DNA from 2 places in the Xanthobacter albus genome. Region 2 is predicted to be linked to the other one. Evidence: riboswitches for the same ligand, from Rfam matches in the RefSeq annotation. Region 2 holds a riboswitch; the other holds the start of a gene.

Region 1 (3,402 bases), 700 kb from region 2:
GGAACGCGCCTCCGCTCACTATCGCAGTGACGTGAGCGGGGCTATGGTTCACCCTCGCCCCTGCCTGCGGAGTCCCGCCCCGATGCTTCGAGCCGCGCTCGCCGCTCTCCTGCTCCTGGCCGCCCTTCCCCTCCACGCCGAGGGCCTGCGCCCCGAATCGACCGCGCTCGTCGTCACGCCCCTCCAGGAGGCGAGCTGGGTGCCCGCGGACGACGGAAAGCTCCATGTGGAGTATGACCTGCTGGTGGTGAACACCTTCCCGGTGCCGGTCACCGTGAACTCCATCGAGGTCCTCGATTCCTCCGGGCGCGAGCTGGGCCGCTTCGCCCAGCCGGCGCTCGCCGAATCCACCAGCTACATCCTGGACCGGAGCAAGCTGCGCACCCTTCCGGCCAACAGCGCCACGATCATCGAGATCGACCTCGCGCTCGAAGGCGGGCCGGTGCCGGAGCACCTCACCCACCGCATCCTCGCCTCCGCCCCGGAAGCCGACGGCGCCGTGCGCGCCCTGCTGACCGGCGAGCCGATGGACGGGCCCGACGTGAAGGTGCGGACCACGCGCCCCATCGCCATCCGCCCGCCGGTACGCGGCGCGGGCTGGGTGGCGTTCAATGGGTGCTGCACGCCGAACGTGCACCGCAGCGCCCGCTATGCCGCCGGCACCCGCATCGCCGCCTCGGAAACCTACGCCATCGACTTCATCCGGCTGGAAAACGACCGGCCCTTCTCCGGCAGCGGCAGCGACAACGTGCACTATCCCTCGTTCGGAAACGCCGTGCTGGCGGTGGCGGAGGGCGAGGTGGTGGCGGCGGTCGACGGGATCGCCGACGCCATGCCGCACCGGCCCATCGGCGGCCTGCACGCGCCCCTCGATCTCGGCGGCAATTTCGTGCTCCAGCGCATCGCGCCGGATGTCTATGCCTTCTACGGCCACCTGAAGCAGGGCAGCCTGGAGGCGAGGCCGGGCACGATTCTCAAGGCCGGCGAGAAGCTGGGCGAGATCGGCTCCTCCGGCAACTCGGCCGCGCCGCACCTGCACTTCGGCCTGGTGGACCGGCCCGATTTCGTCACCGGCAATGCCGTGCCGTTCGTGTTTCCGGCCTACACCCTCACCGGCCGCATCAATAAGGTGAGCGAGGAGGGGCTCGACATGGAGAAGACCTCCGAGGCGGTGAGATCGGCCTATCCGCTGGAGGGCGGCATCGCCACCTACGAATAGGCGACGGCGCGGGCGCCATTGCCAAGCGTGACGCGCCGGGGTAGAGACGGCCTCACATCAAGAGTTGGGGCGACGCCCAACACCAACCTGCCGATCCGGGCAAGGTGGTACTCTTCCTTCCAGGGAGAGGATGTGGCCGAGCCGGCAAACCAACGGATCAAGCCACCGAGCGTCAGTCCCCCGAGCCGAGGACGACGCCGTGCCCATCAAGATCCCCGATCTCCTGCCCGCCCGCCGCACGCTCGAAGCCGAGGGCGTGATGGTGATGAGCGAAGGCGATGCGGTGCGGCAGGACATCCGCCCGTTGCGCATCGCGCTGCTCAACCTGATGCCGGACAAGATCACCGCCGAGGTGCAGATCGCCCGCCTCCTGGGCGCCACCCCGCTGCAGGTGGAGCTGACGCTGGTGCGCATCACCGATCACGTCTCGCGCAACACGCCCGAAGACCACATGTCCGCCTTCTACCGCCCCTGGGCCGAGGTGCGCGACGCGCGCTTCGACGGGCTGGTGGTGACCGGCGCGCCGGTGGAGCACCTGCCCTTCTCCGAGGTTTCCTACTGGGACGAGCTCGCCCGCGTGTTCGACTGGACGCAAACCCACGTGCACCGCACCTTCACCATATGCTGGGCGGCCCTTGCCGCCGTGTATCACTTCCACGGCGTGGGGAAGCACGTGCTGCCGCGCAAGGCGTTCGGCCTCTACCGGCACCGCATGCTCCAGCCGGCCTCGCCCTATCTGCGCGGCTTCCCGGACAGCTTCCGCGTCCCGGTCTCGCGCTGGGCCGAGGCGCGGGCGGGCGACATTCCCGCCGGCAGCGGCCTCGGCGTGCTGGCCGATAGCGCGGAAGCGGGCCTCTGCCTGCTGGACGATCCCCGCCACGGCGCCCTGCACATGTTCAACCACCTGGAATATGACGCCGGCACGCTCGCCGCCGAATACGCCCGCGATGCCGCCAAGGACCCGGCGACGCCCCTGCCGGCCCACTATTTCACCAATGACGATCCCGGCATCCCCCCGGAGAACCGCTGGCGCGGCCATGCCCATCTGCTGTTCGCCAACTGGATCAATGAGATATACCAGACGACGCCGTTCGAGATGGAGCGCATCGGCCGCCGGGCGTGAGCATCCATTGGAGCATTTTCAAGCGAAGCGGACACCGCTTCGCGTGAAGAAAATGCGTAAACTTAAGAGTCTGGCGCGTTATCCGTGAGCCGGTGCGAACGGAAAACGCGCCAGCAGGGAGGTCTCCACCCGGCGTCGCCACGGTATCGGATTGCCATCAACACAAAAAATGGGTCAGGAAGTATACATTGACAAGCCTGGATAGCCAACCTAGAGTTTTTACGGTAACTGTGCACAAAGATATAATGAAGTTGTTTTGATTTCCAACTAAGTTGGAGCATGGGCGGCAGGACTTCAATTCGCCATGGCTGAAAGCAATGTTTTGGAAAAGGCGCCGTCGCAGCGCGCCGGGGAAGCACCGCAATACTGGGTGTGGCAGCTTAACAAGAACTGCGAGTTCAGCTTCTCGTCCTCAGCCAGCAAGAGCATCCTCGGGTTGACGCCTTCTGAAGTCCTGGGGCGACCGTATTTCTCCGTGCTTCCGAATGCCGGCTCGGTGGACTTCGAAAATATCCTCTTCGCCGCGGTCACCGAAGGACGCTCTCTCGAAAACCTCGTCCACCGCACACGCCATACCGATGGAACACCACGCGTGCTCGAAGTTTCGGGCGCGCCCGTGCGCCGCGATGACGGCGCCCCCGACGGTTTCTTCGGCGTGACCACGGACATCACGGCCGAGAGCATCGAGGAAAAGAACCTGCTCGACCCCAGGACGCTCTATTCGGAGGCGCCGGTCGCCCTGTGCGTCGTCAACCGCCAGGGCCAATATACGCGCGTCAACGGCCAGTTCGCCCGCACCGCCGGCCTGCCGCCGGAGGATATCATCGGCCTGCCGGTCGCCGACCTCTCGCCCGAGGCCGCCCGCACCTTCGAGAGCAACATCCGCATCTTCGATCTCGGAGGCGAGAGCGCCGAGCAGGAGCTGAAATGGCGTGGCCGCTCGTTCCGCATGTCGGTGGAGCCGGTGCGCAGCATCGAAGGCGACGTGGTCGGCGGCTCCATCGCGCTCGTCGACATCACCGACTATGACAACGCCATCCGCGGCCTCACCACCGCCAAC
Region 2 (3,402 bases):
CTCACCGCCTTCGCGGTGGTGCTGGGCGAGGGCGGGGCCGAGGGCCTCGCCGCCGCCGCCCCGGCGGTGGAGGCGGCGGTGTCGAGCGCGCTGCGCCTCGCCGACGAGCCCGCGGCCAAGGAGGTGCTGCCGCTCGCGGCCGACTACATCGCCTATTCGGATGCCCTGCTGCGCCCGCTGCGCGAGATCCGCGCCGCCTTGCAGGACACCACCCCCTGGCAGAAGGAACGCACCCTCGCCGCCAGCCAGCACCCCATGCGCGCCGGCTAAGGCGTTTCCGAGCGACGACCGATTCGCGCGAGGAAACGCGCCGCGCCTCGATGTCGCGGGCGGCGCCGCGGCGCGCGGGCTACCTGCCCGTGAACGGGTGGAAATGCTTGGAGAGCTTCAGCCCCTGGCCCTGGTAGTGGGAGCGCATGTCGGCGCCGTAGAGGGTGCCGGGGCGAGCCGCCATGCGCTCGTAGACGAGCCGGCCCACGGTCTGCCCGTGCTCCAGGATGAAGGGCACCTCGCGCGAGCGCACCTCCAGCACCGCGCGGGCGCCGCGCCCGCCGGCGGCGGCGCTGCCGAAGCCGGGATCGAAGAAGCCGGCGTAATGCACCCGGAACTCGCCCACCAGCGGATCGAACGGCACCATCTCCGCCGCATAGTCCGGCGGCACGTGCACCGCCTCGCGGGAGGCGAGGATGTAGAAGGCGTCGGGGTCCAGCACCAGGGCGCGCCCGTCGCCGCGCACGCGGATCGGCTCCCAGAAATCCTCCACGTCGAGCACGCCGGACTGGTCCACGTCGATGACGCCGGTGTGCTTCTTGGCGCGGAAGCCCTGGAGCCCGGCGAGGGCATCGCCCGCGAGATCGACGCCGAGGGCGATGCCGCCGGCCGCCACATCCGGATGGGGCGCATCCACGAGGCATTCCGCCGCCTGGAGGTTCAGGAGCTCCAGATCGGACAGGCGCGCCACGCCGCGCCGGAACCGCACCTGCGACAGGCGCGAGCCGGTGCGCACCAGGATGGGGAAGGTGCGCGGCGAGATTTCCAGGTAGAGCGGCCCCTTGTAGCCCGCGGGGATGGTGTCGAACGCCCGCGCCCCATCGGTGATGACGCGCACGAACACGTCGAGCCGGCCGGTGGAGCTCTTGGGGTTGGCCGCCGCCGCGAGGTCCGCCGGCAGCTTCATGCGCTCGAACAGCTCCACCAGATAGACGCAGCCCGTCTCCAGCACCGCGCCGTGGGAGAGGTCGAGCTTGTGCAGCGCCAGGGCGTCGAGCCGCTCCTGGACGCTGACGCCGGCGCCGGGCAGGAAGCTCGCCCGCACCCGCCAGGCGCTGCGGCCGAGCCTCAGGTCCAGGCTCGCCGGCTGGATCTGGTCGACATCGAGCGCATGGCGGCAGGCGATGGCGCCCCTGGCCTTGAGCTCCGAAATGGCTTCTGCGGGCAGGATTCCCGGCTTCAGTACATCGGCCACGCGCATCCCCACATCCGCTTCGCCATCCGCGTCGTTCGATTTAACGAACGAAATCCTTGACGCCAAGGGGACGGCGGCATTAGTGATCCGTTCGTGGTGAATTTGAGCCGGCCGGCTTGCAGCCACGTTAAACGCACTTGCTAAAAGGCCGGGGATGAGCGGATCGACGCCGGGCATGTGCCGCGAACGCGCGCACAATGCAAGCGCGCATTCCGCAAAAGCTCCTCGGCCTTGGAGACAGCCATGTCCTCGGCCTCCCGTCCCGCCCTCGATACGCGCGCCCTGCACCCCGAAACGCGCCTCGTGCACGCCGGCACCACCCGCTCGCCGTTCGGCGAGACCTCGGAGGCGCTGTTCCTCACCCAGGGCTTCGTCTACGACAGCGCCGCCGCCTGCGAGGCGCGCTTCAAGGGCGAGGACCCCGGCTTCGTCTATTCGCGCTACGCGAACCCCACCACCGCCATGTTCGAGGAGCGCATGGCGCTGATCGAGGGCGCGGAGGTGGCGCGCGCCACCGCCTCCGGCATGGCGGCCGTGAACGCGGCGCTGCTGTGCCAGGTGAAGGCCGGCGACCATGTGCTGGCCGCCCGCGCCCTGTTCGGCTCCAGCCGCTGGATTCTCGACGAGCTGCTGCCGCGCTTCGGCGTGGAGGTGACGCTGGTGGACGGCACCGACGTCTCCGCCTGGCGCGCCGGCATCCGCCCCAACACCCGCGTGTGCCTGCTGGAAAGCCCCACCAACCCCACGCTGGACATCATCGACATCGCGGCGGTGGCCGAGATCGCCCATTCGGTGGGCGCGCGGCTGGTGGTGGACAATGTGTTCGCCACCCCGCTGCTCCAGCATCCCCTGGAGCTGGGCGCCGACGTGGTGGTCTATTCCACCACCAAGCATGTGGACGGCCAGGGCCGCTGCCTGGGCGGCATGGTGCTGTGCTCGCGCCAGTTCCTGGACGAGGAGCTGCAGGTGTTCCTGCGCCAGACCGGCCCCTCCATCTCCCCCTTCAATGCCTGGGTGATGCTGAAGGGCCTGGAGACCCTGGCCCTGCGCGTGGACCGCATGCAGGCCAGCGCGGCGCGCATCGCCGATTTCCTGGCCGAGGCCAAGGGCATCGAGAAGGCCGTCTATCCCTTCCGGAATGACCACCCCCAGGCGGCCCTCGCCCGCCGGCAGATGAGCGGCGGCGGCACCCTCGTCACATTCGTGGTGGAAGGTGGCAAGGACGGCGCGTTCCGCTTCATGGATGCGCTCAAGGTGATCCGCATCTCCAACAACCTGGGCGACGCCAAGAGCCTCATCACCCACCCGGCCACCACCACCCACCAGCGCTTCACCCCCGAGGCGCGGGCCGAGATGGGCATCAGCGACGGGCTGCTGCGCCTCTCCGTGGGCCTGGAGCACCCCGATGACCTCGAGGCAGACATCGCAGAAGCCCTGAAGGCGGTCTGAAAAGCGGCCTGACCGGCAACTGCCGCGCCCTTCGGGGCGCGGCACGCCTCAGGCCGCGCGCGGCCTCACACCACGCCCATCTTGGCGAGATAGCCCTCGATCAGGGGCACGTCGGAGGGGTTGTTCAGCTCCCAGAAGGCGGCGCCGCGGCTCTCCACCTCCACCGTGGCGATGGGCACGCCGTGCTCCAGGAAGCGCAGCTGCTCCAGCCCTTCCAGCGCCTCCAGCACGCCCGGCTCCATGCCGGCATAGGCATCGAGCGCGCCGCGCCGGTAGGCGTAGAGCCCCACGTGGTGGAACACCGGCACCACTCCCTCCACCCTGGCCTTGCCATTGGTGAAGGGAATGACCTCCTTCGAGAAATAGAGCGCGTTTCCGGCCCGGTCGAACACCACCGTGGTGGCGCCCACGCGGCCGGCGCGGCGATCGGCCAGGAAATGCTCCAGGCTCTCCTCGTCGCAGCGCAGCACCGGCGTCGCCACCTGGCG

Evidence for each region. Region 2 has a riboswitch for S-adenosylmethionine ahead of V5F75_RS08695 (O-succinylhomoserine sulfhydrylase). Riboswitches for the same ligand answer to the same signal wherever they lie in the genome.
Region 1: it holds a riboswitch for S-adenosylmethionine, as region 2 does, so the genes downstream of both, V5F75_RS11710 (homoserine O-succinyltransferase) here and V5F75_RS08695 (O-succinylhomoserine sulfhydrylase) in region 2, are expected to answer to the same signal.

The regions. Positions count from the first base shown of each region.
Region 1 is NZ_CM195532.1:2,642,432-2,645,833, reverse strand. Features, by position in the region: gene V5F75_RS11715 (M23 family metallopeptidase) at 83-1,219, shown strand; SAM-I-IV-variant riboswitch at 1,269-1,381, shown strand; gene V5F75_RS11710 (homoserine O-succinyltransferase) at 1,419-2,342, shown strand; gene V5F75_RS11705 (sensor domain-containing diguanylate cyclase) at 2,647-3,402, shown strand, end outside.
Region 2 is NZ_CM195532.1:1,942,507-1,945,908, reverse strand. Features, by position in the region: gene V5F75_RS08705 (FUSC family protein) at 1-270, shown strand, start outside; gene V5F75_RS08700 (2'-deoxycytidine 5'-triphosphate deaminase) at 350-1,471, opposite strand; SAM riboswitch at 1,549-1,629, shown strand; gene V5F75_RS08695 (O-succinylhomoserine sulfhydrylase) at 1,709-2,914, shown strand; gene V5F75_RS08690 (3-deoxy-manno-octulosonate cytidylyltransferase) at 2,980-3,402, opposite strand, start outside.